Regions from separate parts of the Spongiactinospora sp. 9N601 genome, predicted to be linked through region 2. Evidence: riboswitches for the same ligand, from Rfam matches in the RefSeq annotation. Region 2 holds a riboswitch; each other region holds the start of a gene.
What was found. Region 2 has a riboswitch for cobalamin ahead of ACH34R_RS11855 (putative cobaltochelatase). Riboswitches for the same ligand answer to the same signal wherever they lie in the genome.

Region 1 (7,433 bases), on a different contig from region 2:
CCGCAGGTGGGCGCAGACCATGCGCTCGTCGTCCACGAGCAGGACCTCGATCATGCCCGGCCCCCGCCGGCCGGTACCGCGAGGCGCGGGCCGCCGCGGTCGGATGGACGTCGCCCCCGGCGACGCCGGGCGGCTGTGGGTCACCATCTCCCCGCTCACCACGCTGGCCGGCCACGGCGAACCGCAGCGCTTCGCGCCGGCCCGGCTGCGGGACGACACATTCGTGTTCGCCGAGGCCCGCGGTGGCACACACCCGGTCGTCGCCTTCCTACCGGGACCGGACGGCCGGGCCGCCTTACAGATGAGGGGCCATTCCAGGAGGAGGTGGCGCGCCGGGCGGGGAACGCGCTCGCCTGGCATCTGCTGCGGGCGGGAGAGCTGGAGCCCGCGCTCGCCGCCGTCCAGCGGGCCCTGCCGGTGGCCGCGAAGCCCGAGTACGACCACGTCCGTGACACGCAGGTACGCATCCTGCTCAAGATGGGCCGCACGGACGAGGCGTACGCCGTCGTCGATCAGGTGCTGACTCGCGCCCCGGCCTTCCGGGACTTCGCGGACCTCACCGGGTCCTCGGACTTCCAGCAGTGGCGCCGAGGCTGGCGTCCAAAGCGCCGGTGTGAGGTCGCAGACTTTCACTTGACTTCCAACCCAATTGAATGTAGTGATGACTCTATGGAAAGTGGGACCAGGCGGCCGTACCGCATGAGCGCCCGTTCGGCGGCCATGGAAGTCACGCGTACGCGTGTGCTGGAGGCGGCGGCCACGCTGTGGATGCGCCAGTGGTTCGACGACGTCACGTTGCAGCACATCGCCGATGAGGCGGGGGTGTCGGTACAGACGATCGTCAACCACTTCGGAGGCAAGGACGGGCTGGCCGACGCCGTCGCCGAGTGGGTGGCCTCGCAGACGGCGGTCGCCCGCCAGGCGCCCACCGGCGACGTGGCGGCGATCGTGACCGTGCTCTTCGCCGACTACGAGCGGCACGGCGCCGCCAACGTCCTGTGGACCGCGCAGATGGACCGCGTCCCGGTGGCGGGCCGGGCGGCCGCCCATGCCCGCGCCCAGCATCGGGCCTGGCTGGAACAGGTCTTCGCCGACCGCCTCCCGGCCCCGGGTCCCGACCGCGAGCACGCGCTGAACCTGCACCACGCCGCCACCGACATCTACCTGTGGAAACTGTGGCGGCACGACCTCGGCCTGTCTCGCGAGGACGCCGAACGCGCCATGTGCGACCTGCTGACGTCGATCGACCCCCGAAAGAGAAACTATGCGTAAGAACTTCCTGTTCGCCACCTGGGCCGGCGGCGGAGCCGTGCCGCCCACCCTCTCGGTCGCCCGCGCGCTGCGCGAGCGCGGCCACGGCGTCCGGGTGCTGGGCGACAGGTCGCTGCACGACGAGGTGGCCGCCACCGGCGCGGAGCCGATCACCTGGACGACGGCGCCCCAGGGCGACACCACCGACCCGGCCGGCGACCTCCTCAAGGACTTCGAGGCCCGCACGCCGATGGGCGCATTCGCCCGGCTCCGTGACCGTTTGGTCTGCGGCCCCGCGGCGGACTTCGCCCGCGACACCCTGGCCGAGCTGCGCGCGCATCCGGCTGACGTACTGGTCACCGACTTCTCGCTGCTCGGTGCGATCACGGCGGGCGAAGCGGCCGGAATCCCGGTGGCCGCGCTGGGGACGACCCTTTACCCCTTCCCCGCCCCGGGCGCGCCGCCGTTCGGTCCCGGGCTCAGGCCCGCCACCGGTGTCCTGGGGCGGCTGCGCGATCGGCTCCTGACAGAGATGATCACCAAGCCGTGGGCCAAGGGACTGCCCGCGCTCAACGCCGCCCGTGCCGCCAACGGTCTCCCGCCCGTCGATTCGGTCATCGACGCGTTCGGCCGCGTCGACCGGTTCCTCGTACTGTCGCCGCGGGCGCTGGACTACCCTGGCCGGCGGTTCCCGCCCTACGTCCGCCACGTCGGGCCGCGGCTCGACGACCCCGCGTGGGTCGGGGAACTGCGACTGCCCGAGGGGGAGACCCCACTGGTGCTGGTCAGCCTGAGTTCGACGTTCATGAACCAGCGCGAGCTGCTCCAGCGCATCGCCGGCGCCCTCGGCCGGCTGCCGGTACGCGGGCTGCTGACCACCGGCCCGGCAGTGGACCAGGCAACGGTCCACGCGCCCGGCAACGTCCTGGTCACCTCGGTCGCCCCGCACAACGCCGTGCTCCGCCACGCCGCTGTGACGATCACGCACGCCGGCCACGGGACGGCCGTCAAGTCCCTGGCGGCGGGTGTGCCCATGGTGTGCGTACCGCTCGGGCGCGACCAGGGCGAGGTGGCCCTGCGCGTCGCCCTCGCCGGAGCAGGGATCACCCTACGCAGGAGCGCCTCACCCGGCACCATCGCCCGCGCGGTCGGCCGGGTCCTGCACGACCCGTCCTACCAGCGCCAGGCGCGGCGCCTGGCCGCCGAGATCGCCGCCGAAACGGCGACCGACCGAGCCGTCACCGAACTCGAAGACCTCACCGCGACGACGCCCGGACCTGGATCTGGGTCCGCGCCCGGACCGCTGACGCACTCGCCCGGATCCGTACGGAAATGCCCGGTGAGTGGATGACGGACGATTCCTACTGAGCTCCCCAGCGGTCGTGATGGACGGCGGCCTGAAGTGGGCGGCGGTGGCGCCAGCCGTGTCGTTCCAGGTCGGGGTCGCCTTCGAGGTGGGTGACGGGGCCGAGGCACAGCCAGGCGACCGGGCGGACCTCGGCGGGGATGCCGAGCAGGTCCCGCACGAAGGGCTCGCGATAGAACGACACCCACCCCACACCGAGCCCTTCGGCGGTGGCGGCCAGCCAGAGGTTCTGGATGGCCAGGCACACCGAGTACAGGCCGGCGTCGGCGATGGCATGGCGGCCCAGCACGGCGGGGCCGCCTCTGCCCTGGTCATAGGTGACCACGATGGACAGCGTCGACTCGCGCACCCCGTCGATCTTGATGTGGGCGAACCGCCGGGCGGCCTCGGCGTCGAGGGTGGCGGCGTAGGCGGCCCGTTCGTGCTGGACATGTTCGTGGAAGGCGGCGCGGATCGCGGTGTCGCGTACCACGATGAAGTCCCACGGCTGGGACAGTCCGACGCTGGGGGCGGCGTGCGCCGCCGTCAGCACGCGGTGCAGCACCTCCTGCGGCACGGGCGCGCCGGTGAACTGGCCGCGCACGTCGCGGCGGCGGTGGATGACGTCGTACAGATGGCTGTTCATGGGCAGGCTCCCGCTGCATGGCCCCCATCAGAGGGGGCGGTGGGCGCGAGGCCGGTCTTCGGACTCCCGGATCAACGCCTGACCGCCCGCCTTCCCGGCCCTTACGGGCCAGTGGCCGTGCTTCGCACCTGGGCGGCGACTTCCCGGTCACCGCGGCGGGCCCGTGCCGGAATCACACCGGCTTCCCGATTCTCCTCGCGATCGCGAGGCACCTCGCAACAGTTCGCCGAGCAGTACCGTACCGTGACGACCCGCACCGCCGCCCAGGGGCCCCGAGTTCGGCCCCGGAGCCCGCCTCCGGTCAGGCCCTTGCGGCCACGGGCAGTACCGGCTCCAGCCGGAACATGCCCGTGACCATCTCCGCCGCGTCCTCCGCCGGTCGTGTTCGCCCGGCCACGGCGTCCAGGACATCGACGGTCGTGATCATGCCGATGAAGGCTCCGCCCGCCGCCATGACCGGTACGGCGTCGCAGCCCGCGTCCCGCATCACCGTCGCGACGTGCGGCAGGGACGCGTCCTGGCGGACGTGGGGGATGCGCCGCCCGGTCAGCAACCGGCGCAGCGGTGTGCGGGACTGCGCCTCCGGCCCGCCCGTCCAGGACGCCGCCAGGTCCTCCTTGGTGAGGATGCCCAGCAGCAGGCCGTGCTCGTTCACCACCGGCAGGTGGTGGATGCCCGCCCGGCGCATCAGTTCCCAGGCCATCAGCGGGGACTCCTCCGGCCGGACGATCACCAGGGCCCGGCTCATCACCTGCCCGGCGGTCAGCGTCTCATCCATGGTCATCCCCCTTTCAACGCGGGCCAGGTCCAGGTCCCGGACCCAGGCCGGGTCCTCGCCGTGGTCGCGGGCCCGCAGTCGATGTCGTTGAGCATCGCCATGTCCAACGGCGTGGTGGTGGTCCCCCCCTTCTAGTACCCGCGTACGTGCGGATTGTCGTGCCCGTGGCGGCGGCATCCGATCCCGCGGCATGGCCCGGTGCGCCGCGTGCGCAGTATGATCATCGGCAGGCGGCCCGTGGGATCGCTCGTCGCGACGGTGTCCATGCCTCGACCCTCCCTTCGCCCCTTCGCGGGCGGAGGCGGGGGTAGGGACCAAGGTCCCTAGCTCAACGTACGCCTCCCGTGCGGCTGCCGCTGTCCGGGCCCGCCGGCTCCGGTGCCCGCGCCACGCCCGCCGTCGCCGGCCGTAACCGCATCCATCCGATCGTCGATGATCACCCGGCTACGGCAGGCGGGCCCGCCGCTGCGCAGCGATGTGGTGACCGGCCCCGCCGGCAACCTGGTCGAACTGTTCCAGCCCGCGGCCCCCCGCGCGGGAGGTGTGGTCCCGCGCGGGCTGTGGGCCGGGTCAGTGGGCCAGGGTGAGCACCGAGACGCTGTGGGAGCCGGTGTTGGTGAGGTACAGGAACCTGCCGCCGGGGCCGGAGGCGGTGTAGCGCGGGTCGTCGCCGACGGCGACCTCCCCCAGCACGGTGTTGGTGCGGGTGTCGAAGATGTTCACGGTGTCGGAGCCGGAGTTGGCGACATAGGCGATGCGGTTGCCGGTGTGCAGGGCCAGGCCGCGTGGGTTGGTGCCCACGGTGATGGTCGCGGTGACGGTGTTGCGGCGGGCGTTGATGACCGAGACGGTGCCGCCGAGGGTGTTGCTGACGTAGACGGTACGGCTGTCCGGGGTGACCAGGACCCCGCGGGGTTCATCGCCGACGGCGATGGTCGCGGTGACGGTGTGGGCGGCGGTGTCGATGACTGAGACGGTGTCGGAGTCGGAGTTGGCGACGTACGCCGCACGTCCGCTGGGGGTGAAGGCGATGCCTCTCGGGGACAGCCCGACGGCGATGGTGGCGGTGACGGTGTGGGTGGCCGTGTCGATGACGGTGATCGCCCCGGAGCCGGTACTGCTGACGTAGGCGAAGCGGCCGTTGGGGGCGATCGCCACCCCGCGGGGGGCGTCGCCGACCGGGATGGTCTTGATGACCTCGCGGCGCGCGGTGTCGATCACGGACACGTCGTCGGAGTCGCGGTTGGCGATGTAGGCGAACGCGCCCTTGCGGACGAAGCCGACACCGTAGGGGAAGGTGCCGACCGGGATGGTGTCGATCTCGGTGCGGCGGCGTACGTCGATGATCGAGACGGTGTTGGAACCGGCGTTGGTGACATAGGCCTGGCGCCAGCCGGGGGCGAAGGCGACCATGCGGGGGTTGAGGCCGACGTCGATGGTGGCCAGCACCACGGGGCGCACCGAGCCGGGGTGGGCTCCGGACGCCGCGCCGGGAAGGGCACCCACGGGCGCGGCGACCGCCGCGGCCGGTGCGCCGGTGGTGGCCAGCACGGCGCAGGCCAGGATGGCGGGCAGGAGGCGGCGGGCGAGGCTTCGGCGGGGACCGGGACGGTCAGGTGACATGGATGCTGTGACCTTTCGTGAAGGGGGATGCCCCAGGCCGGGGCCGGGTCAGGCGGGGGCGCCGGAGGCCGGGGTCGGTGGGGACAGCGGTTCGGTGCGGCCGCTGTTCCGGTCGCGGGCCAGGGCGTAGGCGGCGGCGCTGATGTACAGCGCGACCGGAAGTACGTAGTCGCCGTCGCGCTCGACGAACTGGAACCACTCCTGGCCGACCAGCGGGCGCAGTAGTTCGGTGCCGAGCTTCCAGACCAGGACGAACATCAGCAGCGGACGCCACGGTTTGAACAGGATCGCCAGGCCGAGCAGGATCTCGAAACCGCCGACCAGGACCATCAGGTTGGCCGAGTCCACGGTGGCCGGGCCGATGCCGAAGAAGGCGAAGAAGTCGTACCAGTAGCGCTTGTGCTCGAAGGCGCCGAAGCCGCCGTGGCCGATCAGCAGCAGGGCCAGGCCGCCGCGCATGGCCCAGTGGATGGCGATGAGGGTGCGGTCGGAGATGGCGGCGGGCTCGTCCACGCGCTCCAGCCAGCGGCGCAGGGACCAGCCGCCCCAGCCGGCCATGATCAGCAGTGCCAGCGGCATGCCGTAGTTGCCGCCGCGCTCAAGGAACTCCCACCAGCCTTCGCCGACGGTAGGGCGGAGCAGGGCGGTGAAGACGCCCCACACGGTGGTGTGCAGCAGCAGGACGCGGGCGGGCCAGAACAGGATGAGCAGGCCGACGGTGATGTCGATGGCGCCGGTGACGTACATGAGGTAGTTCAGGGCGGCGTCGGAGGAGATGCCGAAGAGGTCGTAGTAGGGCAGCCAGGCCCGTGAGCGGCTCAGGCCCGCCCAGCCGTGCCCGATGAACTCGATGGACACTCCGATGCGCAGCAGCCAGTAGAGCTTGGTGGTGAACGAGGCCTCCGCGATGGTCTCGCGCAGGGATTTCGGGCCTTGGGAAGCGACGGTTCGGCTCATCACGGACGCCCCAATCGTTGGCGGTGGGGTTGGTATCCGAAAAATAGGCTTAAGCGATGAGCAAGGAAAGAGGAAAAGGGGGCCCATATTTATATGACTGTTCGCTCATTTTAAGGAGAGGGCACGTCAAAGCCGTCGCCGAGCTGTGGGTCCGTCAACGTGCCGATATGTCATCGGGCGGGATCGGTGTGTGACGAATCGCCGGGGTCGCCGCTTTGTCGGCGCGATGAGAGAAATGAATGGCCGGTTTTCGGCCTTTTTTATTCTGAGTAAGGGATATGAGAAATCCTTTCTGTTGTCCGTGTCGCCTCGGGCGCTGGGAGGCGGGCGCGCGGGTCGCGGTGACGGCGTGCGGCGTTGACCCAAGAAAACACCTCAGCCAGCATTGACTCAATGGATATTGATAGAAATGTCTCGCCGGAACGGGTCGCCCTGCACCAGGCCCTGGCCGATCCCGCGAGGCTGGCGATCGTCGATGCCCTGGCCGTCGGTGATCTGGCGCCGGGAGAGCTGGGACGCCACCTGGACCTGCCGTCCAACCTGCTGGCCCACCACCTGCGTGTACTGGCACAGGTCGGTCTCATCGCCCGCGGCCGATCCCATGCCGACCGCCGCCGTGTCTACATCCGGCTGATCCCCTCGGCGCTGGAGGCCGTGCACCAGCACCGGGTCCTCACGGCGTCGCGGGTGGTGTTCGTGTGCACCGGCAACGCCGCCCGCTCGCCCCTCGCCGCCGCGCTGTGGACATCGCGCAGCGCCGTCCCGGTCACCTCCGCCGGCACCCGCCCGGGTCCCGGCCTCAACCCCCGCGCGATCAGCGCCGCCCGCCGTCA
Region 2 (7,433 bases):
ACGCATCGGCGTCACCGACATCGACCACCTGCGCATGCGGCTCGACGGCCTGTACGGGACGGACCATTCCACCGGCAGCGTGCCCGCCATGACCCAGGCGACTCGGATCGAGGTCGAAATCACACAGGCCCTTGAGAGCGCCCGCTACACCGCACCCATCGGCCGTCACCTTCAGGCGATGCTCGCCGAACTGCACGGTGACCAAGCCTGGTACTACTACGACGGCTGCCAGGTCGCCGCGGGCCGGGCCAGGTGCATGGAGGCGTTTTCGGGGGCGCAGCTCATCGATGACCCCCTGTTGCAGATCTCCGCCCTGGAGACGCTTGTCCTGCTCGCCGTCAAGGATGGCCGCGCTTGGGAGGCGCAGTGCGCCGTTGAACACGCCTACCGCCTCGCCCAGCGGGCCGGGGCAGTCCCGGCCGTTCACGTAGTGGTCGCGCTTCGCGACGCCAATACCGCTACGCACACGGGCGACCTGGCCAAAGCGCGTCGCGCGCTGAATCGTGCGATGGCTCACCACGCCCGCGTCGACAATGATCCAGACGTGCCCCGTTGGGCACGGTTCATCGGCCCGTTCGAGATCGATCTCGCTACGGCCGACATGTACCTCCGGGCAGGCCGGCCGATGCGAGCGGTGCCGTTCCTGCGCGCCGCCGTACGCGGTATCGGCGGTGATCTACCGCGCAACAGCGCCAAGTATCGGGTGAAACTCGCCCGTGTACTGCTTGACGCGGGAGAGCTGGAAGAAGCATGTAAGGAGATGGACACCGCCCTCGATGCATGTGCCCAGATCGCCTCTCCCCGCCTGGTGACCAAAATGCGGGAATTCGACAAGGCCGCTGCCCGTTTCGACAGCCTGATGGCGGCCGAGTGCCGGGAACGCGTTCGCCACGCCATACAGAGGGGGCCGCGTGGGGCGGGATGAAGGTCTCTCGGTCGATCGCTTGAACGGCATGGCAGCCGGACAAGCCGAAAATGACTTCCGCTCGGTATACGCCGAGGCATTCGCCGAGCCGCCGTACAACGAGACGGCGAGCGATATCGAGGCCGGCTTCCGCCGTTTCCGCGCACAGATCCGCAAATCGACCTTCAGCGGGGCGCTGGCCCGCACCGATGGAGGCGAACCGGTCGGAATCGCCTACGGATATCTGCTCGATACCAATACCCGGTGGTGGGACGACGTCACGCCTCCGGCGTCAGAGGGCATGCGACGCGAAGACGGGCACCGCACCTTCGGGTTGATGGAACTCGCCGTACGCCCACAGTGGCGCAGGCGCGGGGTCGCACGTCTGCTTCACGGCGCGCTGCTCGATGGAACAGGCGCTGAGCGCGTGATCCTCAACGTTCACCCAGCGGCGGTCGCAGCGACGGCGGCTTACCGATCATGGGGATACCGCCGGGTAGGCGCGACGCGGCCATCGGCGGGCGCGGATCGTCACGACGTCATGCTGCTTGAGCTGCGGTGATACCCCCCCCAAACGCCGACTGGATCGCTACGGCGAACGTCTAAATTGCGGAAAAGCCCGGCTATACGGTCGTTCGACGTAGCCACTCCAGGTAGGTGGTCGATCCGCCGTCGATCGATGTGAACGTGACTTCCGGGTTGTCCCATGGATGGCGCTCCACGAGGTGAGCTTCGAGCGCCGGATAGCTTTCCCGGGTCGACTTGAGCACGACTTGCCATTCCTCGGCCTCACCGAGCTCGCCTTGATGCCAGAACACCGAAATCGCCGGGCCGAATACCTGACCCGAGGCGGCAAGCTTCGACTCGACCGCTGAACGGAGGAGGGCCAAGGCGGCGTCCCGGCCGGCTGTGGTCGTCGACACCTGAACAAAGTCCGTCATGCTGGAACTCTAGATCTCTGCCCAACAAGCGGCTGTCCTCCCCTGAGGGCACCGCGTACAAGTATGGCCTGCACCTTCAGTGATGTCCGGGCAATGGAGGATCTTGCGGGGTGTACTGAATAGGTGCCACAAGCTGCTCAAGCGTGATGTCTGCCGCTGTCCTTCATCTCAAGGTGGACATCCCGCCGCTATTAGGAGAGATGCGGGGTGCGCAGCGTTGTCCACAGGCTGTGCATGTCTGACCGGCGTGCCCGTCACCATCCTTCGCTTTGGGCGCTGACCGTACGCCGTACACAGTGTGGGTGCAGCGAAGGTCACGGGGCCGTTGGAAGTGAGGATTCCCAGTAGAGAGCGGGATACGAACATGCCGGTGGCGCAAGCGTCGGGCGAAGCCCGACATCAAGAACACGACTGAGCGAAGCGAAGGCCATTGAGCGCGCGACAGCGCGGCCCCGCCGAAGGCGGGGAATCGGCCCGGGAGGGGCGATTGTTACGGCGGGAAGCGGCCAACGGTGGGGGGGTTTGGAAGAAGGCCGTTTAGCCGGTGCCTGGTACGGCGAGTAGGCAGGGCGCACGCGAAGGGCCGGGCACAGGGCGTTACCGAGCACGGCGGGGCGGCGAGAGACGGCTTGCCGTACGTCGGGCGAAGCCCGACATAGAGAACACGGCTGAGCGAAGCGAAGGCGATTGAGCGCGCGACAGCGCGGCCCCGCCGAAGGCGGGGGCATCGCCCCGGAGGGGGCTACGTCGGGCGAAGCCCGACATAGAGAACACGACTGAGCGAAGCGAAGGCCAGTGAGCGCGCGACAGCGCGGCCCGGCCGGAGGCGGGGGTGGGGGGCGTCGGGGGTGTGTCGTGTATTGACGCGAACGGGAGGAAAGGATACGTTCCGGTAGATTTCACGGTCGTCCAAGGGAAATCCGGTGAGATGCCGGTGCGGACGCGCCACTGTATCCGGGACGTCGAACGATCCCGGGAGCCAGGTCGCTTGGTGGCCGTGACCTCGTCAGCGGGACGCGTCATCCCAAGGAGGCCGAACATGCGCGCAGTGACCACGCCCACAAGCTCCCCGACCTGATGGTCGCCTATCCGTTCAGCGCCGTGGTCGGGCTCGACGACCTGAAGCTGGCGCTGGTGCTCAACGCGGTCTCCCCCCGCGTCGGCGGCGTGCTCGTGCGCGGCGAGAAGGGCACCGCCAAGTCCACGATCGTACGCGCCCTCGCCGCCCAGCTCCCGGCCGTCGTGGTGGTGCCCGGCTGCCGGTTCGCCTGCGACCCGGCCGCGCCCGACCCCGACTGCCCGGACGGCCCGCACGATCCCGCAGCGGAGGGCGTCCGCCGCCCGGCCGCCCTGGTGGAACTGCCGGTCGGCGCGTCGGAGGACCGCCTGGCCGGTTCGCTGGACGTCGAGCGGGCGCTGACCGAGGGGGTCAAGGCGTTCGAGCCGGGCCTGCTGGCGGCGGCGCACCGGGGCGTCCTGTACGTGGACGAGGTGAACCTGCTCCACGATCACCTCGTTGACCTGCTGCTGGACGCGGCGGCGCTCGGCACCTGCTACGTCGAACGCGAGTCGGTGTCGGTACGGCACGCGGCCCGGTTCCTGCTGGTCGGCACCATGAACCCGGAGGAGGGCGAGCTGCGCCCGCAGCTCCTGGACCGGTTCGGGCTGACCGTCGAGGTCAGGGCCTCGCGCGACCCCGGCGAACGGGCCGAGGTGGTACGCCGCAGGCTCGCCTTCGACGCCGACCCGCACGCGTTCGCGGCCCGCTGGGCGGCGGAGGAGTCGGCGCTGGCGGAGCGGATCGCCGCGGCCCGGGACAGGCTTACCGGAGTACGGCTGCCGGACGCCCGGCTGCGGCAGATCGCCGAGGTGTGCGCGGGCTTCGAGGTGGACGGCCTGCGGGCCGACCTGGTGACGGCGAACGCGGCGGTCGCGCACGCGGCATGGCGGGGGCGGGACGCGGTGACCGTCGAGGACGTACGCGCGGCGGCCCGGCTGTCGCTGCCGCACCGGCGGCGGCGTGACCCGTTCGACGCGCCGGGATTGGACGAGGCCCTGCTGGACGAACTGCTGGACCGTACGTCCAGGGACGAGGGCGACGAGGGCCCAGAGGACGACCCGCCGGGCGGCGGCCCCGAAGGTGGCCAGGACCCGGACCGGCCGCAGGATGCAGGACCGGGCCAGGAGAACGGGCGCGGGGATTCCCAAGAGCAGGAGGACGGACGCCGGGATTCCCAGGAACAGAAGAATGGGCGCGGGGATTCCGGGGCGACAGGTTCCCATTACCCAGAGCCCGCAAGGCCGGGTTCCGGCGAAGCGGAGGCCGGGGAGGTGGACTCTGGGGAGCCGGACGCGGGGGCGGACTCTCCGGAGGCGAGGGCGCAGGAGCAGGTGGCCGAGGTGGCCGCGCCGTACCGGGTGCCGTTGCTGGCCGCCCCCGGCGTCGGCGCCGGCGCGGCCGGACGCCGTTCACGATCAAGGTCCGCGCACGGCCGCGGCACCGGTTCCCGCCGCCCGCGCGGCACCCAGGTCCACGACCTGCACATCGCGGCCACCGTACTGGCCGCCGCCCCCCACCAGCACGACCGCGGACGCGCCGGCCCCGGCCTGGTCCTACGCGCCGACGACCTGCGCGAGGTCGTACGCGAGGGCCGGGAGGGCAACCTGGTCCTGTTCGTCGTGGACGCCAGCGGCTCGATGGCCGCCCGCCGCCGGATGACCGCCGTCAAGACCGCCGTACTCAGCCTCCTCCTCGACGCCTACCAGCGGCGCGACAAGATCGGCCTGGTCACCTTCAGGGGCACCGAAGCCACGGTCGCGCTGCCCCCGACCTCCTCGGTGGAGGCGGGCGCGGCCCGGCTGCGCTCACTGCCCACCGGCGGACGCACGCCGCTCGCGGCCGGGCTGGCCCGCGCCGCCGAGGTCCTGCGCGTGGAGAAGCTGCGCGACCCGGCCAGGCGTCCGCTGCTGGTGCTGGTCACCGACGGCCGCGCCACCACGAACGGCAACGACGTGGACCGCGCCGCCGACCTTCTGAAGGGCACCGCCGCCGTGGTCGTGGACTGCGAGAGCGGCCCGGTACGGCTGGGCCTCGCCGTACGGCTGGCGGCCCGCCTGAACGCCCGCCTCCTCCCCATAGAAGCCCTGGCCGAACTAGGCCACCACAGAAAGGCGAGCTGAGAAGCATGCCGCAGGGCAAGCCCGCCGTCATCCCCGACGACGGACTCACCACCAGGCAGCGCCGCACCCGCCCGCTGCTGATCGTTCACACCGGCCCGGGTAAGGGCAAGTCCACCGCCGCCTTCGGCATGGCGCTGCGCGCCTGGAACCAGGGCTGGCCGATCGGGGTGTTCCAGTTCGTGAAGTCCGCCAAGTGGCGGATCGGCGAGGAACGCGCCCTTCGCGTACTCGGCGACAGCCCCGAGGGCGGCCCGGTGACCTGGCACAAGATGGGCGAGGGCTGGTCGTGGATCCAGCGCGCCGGCACCGAGGACGACCACGCCGCCCAGGCCCGCGAGGGCTGGGCGCAGATAAAACGCGACCTGACCAGCGAGACCTACCGCTTCTACGTACTCGACGAGTTCACCTACCCCCTCAAATGGGGCTGGCTGGACCTCACCGACGTCCTGGACACCCTCACCCAACGCCCGGGTGACCAGCACGTCGTGATCACCGGCCGGGACGCCCCCGCCGAACTCATCGAGGCCGCCGACCTCGTCACCGAAATGGGCAAGATCCGCCACCCCATGGACTCCGGACAGAAGGGCCAGAAAGGCATCGAGTGGTAGCCCTGACCACACCCCGCCTGGTCATCGCCGCCCCGGCCTCGGGCAGCGGCAAGACCACGGTGGCCACCGGCCTGATGGCCGCGCTGCGAAAGCGCGGCCTCACCGTCTCCCCGCACAAGGTCGGCCCCGACTACATCGACCCGGGCTACCACACGCTGGCCGCCGGCCGTCCCGGCCGCAACCTGGACCCGTGGCTGGTCGGCGAGGACCTGATCACTCCCCTCTTCCTGCACGGAGCCGCGGACTGCGACATAGCGGTCGTCGAAGGCGTGATGGGCCTGTTCGACGGCCGGGGTTCGACCGATTTCGCCTCCACCGCGCACGTCGCGCGCCTGCTGGCCGCCCCGGTGGTGCTGGTCGTGGACGCGGCCCGGCAGAGCGCATCGGTCGCGGCCCTGGTACACGGCTTCGCCACCTTCGACCCGCGAATCCGGCTCGGCGGGGTGGTGCTGAACCGGATCGGGTCCGACCGGCACGAGGAGGTGTGCCGGGAGGCGATGGCCGCGGCCGGGGTGCCGGTACTCGGCGCGATCCGCCGCGCCGACGACGTGGCCACGCCCTCAAGGCACCTCGGGCTGGTGCCCGCCGCCGAACGCCGCGCCGACGCGCTGGCGGCCGTGGACGAACTGGCCGCGCTCATCGACCGCTCCTGCGACCTGGCCGCGCTGCTCGCACTGGCCCACTCGGCACCCCCGCTGACGGCCACCCCCTGGGAGCCACCGCACCACGAATCCCAGCAAAAGCCCATAATCGCCGTGGCAGGCGGAGCCGCGTTCACCTTCGGCTACACCGAACACGCCGAGCTCCTGAGCGCCGCCGGCGCGGACGTCGCCCCCTTCGACCCGCTACACGACGAGAAACTGCCCGACGGCACCGCCGCCCTGGTCATCGGCGGCGGCTTCCCCGAGCTGTACGCGGCCGAGCTGGCCGCCAACGAGCCGCTGCGCGCCCAGGTCGCCGCCTTCCCCGGCCCCATCGCCGCCGAGTGCGCCGGCCTGCTCTACCTGTGCGAAGACCTGGACGGCCGAACCATGTGCGCCCGCATCCCCGGCCAGGCCCGCATGACCGACACGCTGACACTCGGCTACCGCGACGCCGTCGCGCTGCACGACTCGCCACTGACCAGAGCCGGCGAGCGGGTACGCGGCCACGAGTTCCACCGCACCGCCGTACGCCTCGCCGCCGACCCCCTGTACCGCTGGGACGGCGGCGCGGACGGCTATGGCGACCCCCGCGTGACCGCCTCCTACCTGCACGTTCACTGGGCGGGCGCGCCCGCCTTCGCTCACCGGCTGGTGTCGTCCTCCAGGTCCCCTTCGGCCTTGAGGTAGACCTCCTGGAGCCCGCGCAGGATCTCCGGGTCGGGATGCTGCCACATGCCCCGGTCGGCGGCCTCCAGCAGGCGCTCGGCGATGCCGTGCAGCGCCCACGGGTTGGACCTGCTCATGAACTCCTGGTTCTCCGGGTCCAGCACGTAGGTCTCGGTCAGCTTGTCGTACATCCAGTCGGCCACGACACCCGTGGTGGCGTCGTAGCCGAACAGGTAGTCCACGGTCGCGGCCAGCTCGAACGCGCCCTTGTAGCCGTGCCTGCGCATCGCGGCCACCCAGCGGGGATTGACGACCCGTGCCCGGAAGATCCGGGAGGTCTCCTCGGAAAGAGTGCGGGTGCGAACCGCATCGGGGCGGGTGCTGTCACCGACGTACGCGGCCGGCGACTTACCGGTCAGCGCCCGTACCGTGGCGACCATCCCGCCGTGGTACTGGAAGTAGTCGTCGGAGTCGGCGATGTCGTGCTCAC
Region 3 (7,433 bases), on a different contig from region 2:
TCCGCTTCCGGCCGGGCGTACGCGCCGGTGTCCCGGGAGATGTCAGCGGGGTGCGGTCGACCAGCCGGTAGAGGAGGTCTTGGGCCGATGGGCGCCGCGCCGGGTCTTTGGCCAGGCAGGCCTGGAGGATCTCCCGCAGGAAGCCGGGCGGCTCGACGTCCGTGCCCAGGTCGGGTTCCTGATGGAGCACCCGGTAGACGACGGCCTGCACCGTGTCGTCGCCGAACGGATGCCGGCCGGTCGCGGCATAGGCGATCGTCGCGGCCCAGGAGAAGACGTCAGCGGCGGTACCCGGTGGGTGTCCGGCCAACTGCTCGGGGGCCATGAACGCCGGTGTGCCGATCACGAGGTCGCTCGCGGCGGGGCCGCCGACGGCGTGCGCAAGGCCGAAGTCGACGACACGTGGACCGTCCGGGCCGATGATCACGTTGCGGGGGGTCAGGTCGAGGTGGGCGACGCCCGCGCGGTGGATCGCCGTCAACGCGGTGGCGGTGGCGACCGCCAGCCGTTCCAACGCCGCGCCGCGATGGGGACCCTCGCGCCGGACGAGCTCGGCCAGGGACGGACCGGGTACGTACTCGGTGACGATGTGCGGCGGGTCGGCCGTCAGATCGGCGTCGAGCACCTGGGCGGTACAGAATCCGGAGACCCTGCGCACCAGGACCAGCTCGGCCGCCAGGCGGTGGCGGGCGGCCTCGTCGGCGATCGGGGGCAGCGCTTTCAGGGCGACCTGCCGTCCCTCGCCCCCCACGGCCAGAAAGACGACACCCTGGCCGCCCGCGCCGAGCCGGCCGAGCACCCGGTAGCGGCCGATCCTTTCCGGATCGCCCGGACGTAAGCCAATGGAAACGCTCATTTCAGGCGTCGCTGGAACAGGGAGCGGTTGTCCTTCGGCGACGTCACGTCCTCCAGCTTCCAGCGCCCGTCGACCCGGCGCAGGTGCAACCGATAGCTCACGACCTTGTGATCGGGGGCCTTGGCCGAGTCTCCGAGGTGGATGAGGGTCGCGGAGTCAGGGCCGTTGAACCGTTCGAAGGCCGTGCCGATCTCCCGGTACTGCCAGCTCCACCAGTCGGGCACCTGCGCGTCGGGGATCGCGGCCAACTCCCGCCACCACTGCTCGGCCCGCCCAGTCGTGCAGCGTCCGAAGAAGGTGGGACGCTCTTCCAGGCGGGGCCCGTTGATGAAGGCCTCGCTCTGGCAGCCGGCGGCATCGGCGACCATGGTCCGGATCTCGGTGGACGGCCAGGCGCCGGCCGGGACCGTGGTGCCGGACGGGGTGCTCCGCGCGTAATCCATCTTCCAGCCTCCGCCGGAGGGGACCATCTCCGCGAACAGCAGCGGGTCCTCCGACTTCACCACGGTTTCGTTCTGGGTGATGTAGCTGAGACCGATCACGATGATCGACACCCGCTGCGGCGACGCCCACAAGATTCCCGCGGCGGTCGCCCGTGCGGTCTGCTTCGCCTTCGCGGCCACCACCGCGCTCTTGGAATTGCCGATCAGATGCCAGTAGTCCTGCGCGGCCACCCCGGACAGGAGGGTCAGCGTACGCCGCGCTCCTGCGTCGTAGTCGGTGTGGTCGAGGCTGTACCACGCCTCGAAGGCCGTGCGCGCCGCGCCCAGCGCTACCAGGGAGTATCCCGGGGGCTCGTTGGCCGTGGCCGGCTTGGTGGCGGTCGCGGCGTTCGTGTTCGTCGTTCGCTCCGGCACTCGCGCCCACCAGACCGCGCCCGCCGCCAGAGCGACCGCCGTGACGATCGCGCCTCCCCCGAGCATCGCCCGCCGCCGCCATCTCCTGCGCGGTCTCGCCCGCTCCGCCGGGGCCATCGGTACGTCCGCCGCCGGCTCGGTCCGGGGCCCGGCGCCCAGGTCCATGATGGCCAGCGGGAGTTCGGACGCCGTGGGACGATCGGCGGCCTGCTTGGAAAGACAGCGTCCTACCAGAGAGCGGAGATGATCGGGAAGAGAGCCGAGGTCGGGCTGCTCGTGCAGCACACGGTGCAAAACCGCCGGAAGCGTGCCGGCCTCGAACGGGGAGCGGCCGGTGGCGGCGTAGACGATGGTCGCCCCCCAGGCGAAGATGTCGGCGGCGGGGCCGAACGCCTCGCCCCTGATCTGCTCGGGGGCCATGTACCGGGGGGTGCCCACGAGCGCGCTGGCCAGGGCGGCACCGTCATTGAGGACACGGGCGATGCCGAAGTCGATGACGCGTGGGCCGTCATGCCCCAACAGGACGTTCTGCGGTTTGAAATCGCGATGGACGATACCCGCGCGGTGGATCGCGATGAGGGCCGTGGCCGTCGCCACCGCGAGACGGTCCAGATCGGCTCCCACGAGAGGCCCGTTTTCGGCGACGAATGCATAAAGCGAACGGCCGGCGACATACTCGCTGACGATGTAAGGGGGGTCGGCCGTCACATCGGCATCGAGCACCTGCGCAGTGCAAAAGCTGGAGACGCGCCGCAGAACGGCGAACTCCCGCTCGAACAGACGGCGGGCATCGGAGCCGACCTCCGCCTTGATGACCTTCAAGGCCACCTGGGCGCCGTCCGGCGCGTCGGCCAGGTAGACGACACCCTGGCCGCCCGCGCCCAGCCGCCCCTTAACCACATAACGCCCAATGTGTCGCGGATCGCCTGGAAGCAGCCCATCAACACTCATCACCGCACAGGCTAATGGCCCTTCAACTCGGCGGCCAGGGTAACGACACGATCAGCGGAGCCGTCGTTGCGCCCTTTCGCACCCCACGTAGAAGTGCCCCAACCGGTGGTGACCGAGCGTTATAGCGAAAATGCACGACGGCGAGCAGCATGCACTTCCTTGATCCGTGTTGACGCGACCGGGGAGGCGGGATACGTTCCGGTTGACTTCACGATTGTTCAAGGGAAATCCGGTGAGATGCCGGTGCGGACGCGCCACTGTATCCGGGACGCAGATCCCGGGAGCCAGGTCGCTTGACGATCGTGACCTCGTGAGATGGGACGCGTGACCCTGAGGAGGCGCTAAATGAGTGGCTTGTCCACCCCGTCCAGCATTCCCTTTCCCCGGCTGCGCCCCTGGCTGGCGGCCGTACCTGTGCTCCTGCTCGTCGCGTACCTGGTCCTGATGGACAACGGCGCGGTCTCCCAGACCGGCGCGTTCCTGCACGAACTCATGCACGACGGGCGGCACCTGCTCGGCGTGCCCTGCCACTAGGGGCCGAGTGTGGTACGCACTTTGCTGGTCAGGGGCCTGCTCGTGGGGCTGCTGGCCGGACTTGTCACGGGCGGCTTCGCCTTCGCATTCGGGGAACCGCGGGTGGACGACGCCATCGCCCTGGAGGAGGCCGCCGCGCGGGCCGCGGTTCCTGAGCACGCCGAGGAGGCCGAACACGGCCACGGCGAGGAGGCCGTGGTCGGCAGGCCCGCGCAGAAGGCCGGTCTCTTCCTGGCCACCGGCCTCTACGGGCTCGCCGTGGGCGGCATCTTCGCGCTGGTGTTCGCGGGTCTTCGCGGACGAGTCGGGCGAGCTGGGCGAGCTGGTCGGGGCGGGCCGGTCGGGCCGACGTCCGATGGACGGCTCGCACTGGTCATGGCCGGGACGGCGTTCGCCGCGATCATCCTCGTGCCGTTCGTGAAATATCCCGCAAATCCCCCCGCCGTGGGTGATCCGGCGACCATCAACAGCCGCACCCTGCTCTATGTGGTGATGATCCTCGTCGGCCTGGCGGCCACCGTGATCGCCGTGGTCACCGCCCGCCGGGTCACCGGGGATCCGTGGGCTCGTCGGGTGGCGGCGCTCGTCGCGTTCCTCGTGCCGGTGGTGGCCGCATGGTGGTTGCTGCCCACGGTCGACGAGGTGCCCGAGGGCTTCCCGGCCACGCTGCTGTGGGAGTTCCGGCTCGCCTCGATCGGCACCCAGCTCGTCTTCTGGACGGCGTTCGGCGTGCTGTTCGGCTGGCTGAGCGACCGGGCGGCGAGGCGTACCATCGCGCCCGCTCCGGCCGCCGCGGCACCGAGCTGAACCCTGGGGTGCTCTTCGTCCGGCACGCCACGACGCCGGGGATGCGGGCGGCCCGCTTCCCCGGTGATGAGGACGCGGACGCGGCCGGTCTGGCCAAGGCCGCCTCGCTGCGCTTCACGACGACCTCCCTGGTGTGGTCGGCGCCCGGCAAAGCCGCCCGGCAGACCGCCCGTGCCATGGGACTGCAGGCGCTCCCCGCTGCCGCCCTCAGGGAGGCCGACTACGGCCGATGGCGCGGCCTTGCCTATGACCAGGTCGCGCAGGAGGAGCCGCAGGCGCTGATGAGCTGGCTCACCGACCCCGCCGCCGCTCCGCACGGCGGCGAGTCCCTGGCCGTGCACGCGTCGCGGGTGGCCGGCTGGCTCGACTCCGTACGAGAGGAGCCGGAACAGGTCGCCATCTGTGACGCCGGCACCATCAGAGCGGCGCTCGGCCACGCCCTGGGGGCGGATCCGCTCAGCACCGCCCGCATCGACCTCGCTCCGCTGTCCATCACCGGGCTCACCGCGACACCGAGCGGCTGGCGGATCGCCTATGTCAACCGGAGGCTTTGAGCGGGGCCGGCCGCTCAGGCGGTGTGTACGTCAGTCGTCGCGCCCGATGATGGCGGTGACGCGGATCTCGACGCGCATCTTCGGGGCGCCGAGGGCGGGAACACCGGTCTCGGTCCAGATGGGTGCGCGGTCGCCGATGCGAACCGCCTGGTAGTAGTGCATGTTGGCGAGCTGTGTCTCGCCGTACCCGGGAGTGGCGAAGAACTCCGGCCTGCTCATGGTGATCCCTTCAGACGGGTGATCCTGATCACTTGCCATCGGACTTCTCCACCTGGCCGAGGAAGTCGAGCAGGCGGGGCAGGACGACGTCCGGCGCTTCCAGAATGGGGCTGTGACCGATCTTCTCAAGGCGCCACAAGGTGGCGTTCGGCAGGTGCTCGGCCATTTCGTTCTGCCACGGGACCGGACGCGGCTTGTCCTCCTCGCCGGAGACGATGAAGACGGGGACGCTGATCTGCGGAAGCAGATGAACGGCGGTGCCGCGTTCGATGACACCCGCCATGGCGGGGCGCAGGGTCTTCGGGACCTCAGCGATCCGTGACTCCCACCGCTTGACGATGTCCTGCCTGGCGGGGTCGTTACGGGTCGTTACACCGAACATGATCTCCATGGTCTCCTGGAGCACGTCACCGACGAACCCCTGCCGGCCGACGTTGTCGACCCACTCCCGGAAGACCACCAGTTGATCGGCGGGCTCGGAGCAGGCGGACGAGCCGAGGACGATCATCGACTTGACCAGTGCGGGCCGGGCCACCGCCAGCCGGAAGCCCACGTCGCCGCCCATGGACTGCACCAGCAGGTGCACCTGCTCCAGATTCAGGGCTTCGGCCAGTGCGATGACGTCGGCGGTGACCGTGTCCAGATGGATGAGGTCGCCCTCGGCCGCCGCGCTCTTACCCTGGCCCCGGAAGTCGGGGCGGATGACCCGGTACTTGCCGGCGGCGGCGTCCTTGAAGCCCTCGAACATGCGGCCGTCGAGGAACAGCGAGTGGAGAGCCAGGACGACGGGAAGATTCTCCTCTCCGGTGTCGCGAACGAAGAGCTCCGTTCCGTTGACCTTGATCCGCTTCTCGGTTTCGATGCTGCTCATAGTGGTGCCTTTCACAACTGTGGGATGCAAACGGGTGCTCATGCCCGGGCCAGGCGGGCGTCGAGGAAGGCGACGGCGGATTCTTTAGGGCGGGGCGAACCATCAGCGCCGTACCGAGGCGAGCAGCATGCGACGGCTGGTACTGCTCAAGGCCGTGGCGGCCACCAGGATCCCGCCCTGGAAGAGGAACTGAACGTAGGACTGGGCACCCAGCAGGGACAGTCCGTTGAAGGTGACCGTGACGATGAGAACGCCCACGAGTGTGCCCATGATGTGGAAATCGCCGTCCCGGAGCACGGACGCGCCGAGGAAGACGGCCGCGAACGCGTTCAGCAGGTAGCCGTCGCCGGCCGTGACCTGCCCGCTGCCGATGCGCGCCGCCAGCACGATGCCCGCCAGGCCCGCGCACACCCCGCAGACCGCGAAGGCGATCACGGTGATGCGGGCGACCCGGACGCCGGCCATCCGGGCGGCCACCTGGTTGGTGCCCACCGCCTGCATGTGATGTCCCAGCAGCGTGAAGTTCAGCGCGACCCACAGACCGCCCAGAACGATCGCCGTGAGGATGATGGGGGCGGGGACGCCCAGCACCGACGCACGCGCGATGTCGGTGAAGGGGCCGGGCTCAATCGTGATGGGCGTGCCGTTGGAGTAGGCGTAGTTGACGCCCAGCAGCATGGTGCTGGTGCCCAGGGTGGCGACGATCGGATTGATGCGCAGATGCGCCACGAGCAGCCCGTTGACCAGCCCGATGATCGCGGCAGCCGCCAGGGCGAGCAGTATGGCGGCGAACCACGGAAGACCGCTGCGCTCCAGGAAGCCGACCGCGAGGATGCCGGACAGGCTCACCACCGCGGCGAAGCTGAGGTCGAACTTGCCCGCCACCAGGGGGAGGGTCAGGCCGCCGGCGACGATGGCCAGTGTGGCGCTCTGGTTGAGGATGTTCAGCAGGTTCTGGCCGGTCATGAACGTCTGCGGGCTGGCGGCGGTGAAGCCGATCACGAGCAGGGCGAGGACGGCGGGCGTTCCGTACCTGCCGGTGAGAACCAGCATGCGCTGTGCTCTGCCCGGTGCGGCCCCAGGCCCGGCCGCCGGCTTCGTGGCTTGTTCGATGGTGCCTTCCATTGCGGGGTACTCCAGTTTCTTACCGCGCGGCGTCGATCACGCGTAGCAGAGGTGCAGCATGTTGGGGACGGTGATCTCGTCGCCGGTCAGCTCGCCGACGATGCGGCCTTCGGCCATGACGAGCACGCGGTTGCACTCAAGGAGTTCCTCGAACTCCGAGGAGATCACGAGAATGGCGGATCCGGACCGGTTGGCCTCGCGGATCCGGTGGTAGATGTCGGCGCGCGCGCCCACGTCCACGCCACGAGTCGGCTCGTCCAGGATGAGGATCTTCGGGTCGGTGGCCAGCCAGCGGCCCATGACGACCTTCTGCTGGTTTCCGCCGCTGAGACCCACGACCGGCCGGCGGGCATCGGCCGTCTTGATCCCGAGAGCGCGGCAGGTGCGGTTCGCCGCGGCACGGGACGAGCGGGACCGGATGAGCGGCAGCCACCTGCCGATCCGCCACCGATCCCACACCGTGATGTGGAGGTTGTCCTCCACCGAATGCGGGAGGAACAACGCCTCGGAGCGCCGCTCCTCGGGAACATAGGCGACGCCCCGGGCGATGGCATGCGGAATGGAACGGGGCAGGTACGGCTTGCCGTCCAGGACCATCGTGCCGCTGTCGGGGCGATCGGCGCCGAAGATCAGCCGCGCCAGCTCCGTACGCCCGGAGC

Region 1: linked by a shared signal. The riboswitch ahead of bluB (5,6-dimethylbenzimidazole synthase) and the one ahead of ACH34R_RS11855 (putative cobaltochelatase) in region 2 are both predicted to bind cobalamin.
Region 3: linked by a shared signal. The riboswitch ahead of ACH34R_RS17275 (CbtB-domain containing protein) and the one ahead of ACH34R_RS11855 (putative cobaltochelatase) in region 2 are both predicted to bind cobalamin.

The regions. Positions count from the first base shown of each region.
Region 1 covers NZ_JBIRBB010000008.1:305,372-312,804, reverse strand. The annotation lists partial or broken gene ACH34R_RS21390 (response regulator) at 1-54, opposite strand, end outside; gene ACH34R_RS21385 (TetR family transcriptional regulator) at 325-1,272, shown strand; gene ACH34R_RS21380 (glycosyltransferase) at 1,265-2,602, shown strand; gene bluB (5,6-dimethylbenzimidazole synthase) at 2,613-3,242, opposite strand; cobalamin riboswitch at 3,274-3,473, opposite strand; gene ACH34R_RS21370 (HPP family protein) at 3,544-4,020, opposite strand; gene ACH34R_RS21365 (beta-propeller fold lactonase family protein) at 4,591-5,643, opposite strand; gene ACH34R_RS21360 (hypothetical protein) at 5,692-6,600, opposite strand; gene ACH34R_RS21355 (helix-turn-helix domain-containing protein) at 6,994-7,433, shown strand, end outside.
Region 2 covers NZ_JBIRBB010000004.1:442,020-449,452, reverse strand. The annotation lists gene ACH34R_RS11870 (hypothetical protein) at 1-925, shown strand, start outside; gene ACH34R_RS11865 (GNAT family N-acetyltransferase) at 912-1,466, shown strand; gene cutA (divalent-cation tolerance protein CutA) at 1,528-1,845, opposite strand; cobalamin riboswitch at 2,719-2,852, shown strand; gene ACH34R_RS11855 (putative cobaltochelatase) at 2,923-5,025, shown strand; gene cobO (cob(I)yrinic acid a,c-diamide adenosyltransferase) at 5,031-5,633, shown strand; gene ACH34R_RS11845 (cobyrinate a,c-diamide synthase) at 5,627-6,964, shown strand; gene cobN (cobaltochelatase subunit CobN) at 6,919-7,433, opposite strand, start outside.
Region 3 covers NZ_JBIRBB010000006.1:480,832-488,264, forward strand. The annotation lists gene ACH34R_RS17265 (serine/threonine-protein kinase) at 1-856, opposite strand, end outside; gene ACH34R_RS17270 (serine/threonine-protein kinase) at 853-2,613, opposite strand; cobalamin riboswitch at 2,847-2,976, shown strand; gene ACH34R_RS17275 (CbtB-domain containing protein) at 3,010-3,198, shown strand; gene ACH34R_RS17280 (CbtA family protein) at 3,208-4,005, shown strand; gene ACH34R_RS17285 (histidine phosphatase family protein) at 4,014-4,559, shown strand; gene ACH34R_RS17290 (hypothetical protein) at 4,590-4,778, opposite strand; gene ACH34R_RS17295 (alpha/beta fold hydrolase) at 4,807-5,649, opposite strand; gene ACH34R_RS17300 (ABC transporter permease) at 5,752-6,702, opposite strand; gene ACH34R_RS17305 (sugar ABC transporter ATP-binding protein) at 6,811-7,433, opposite strand, start outside.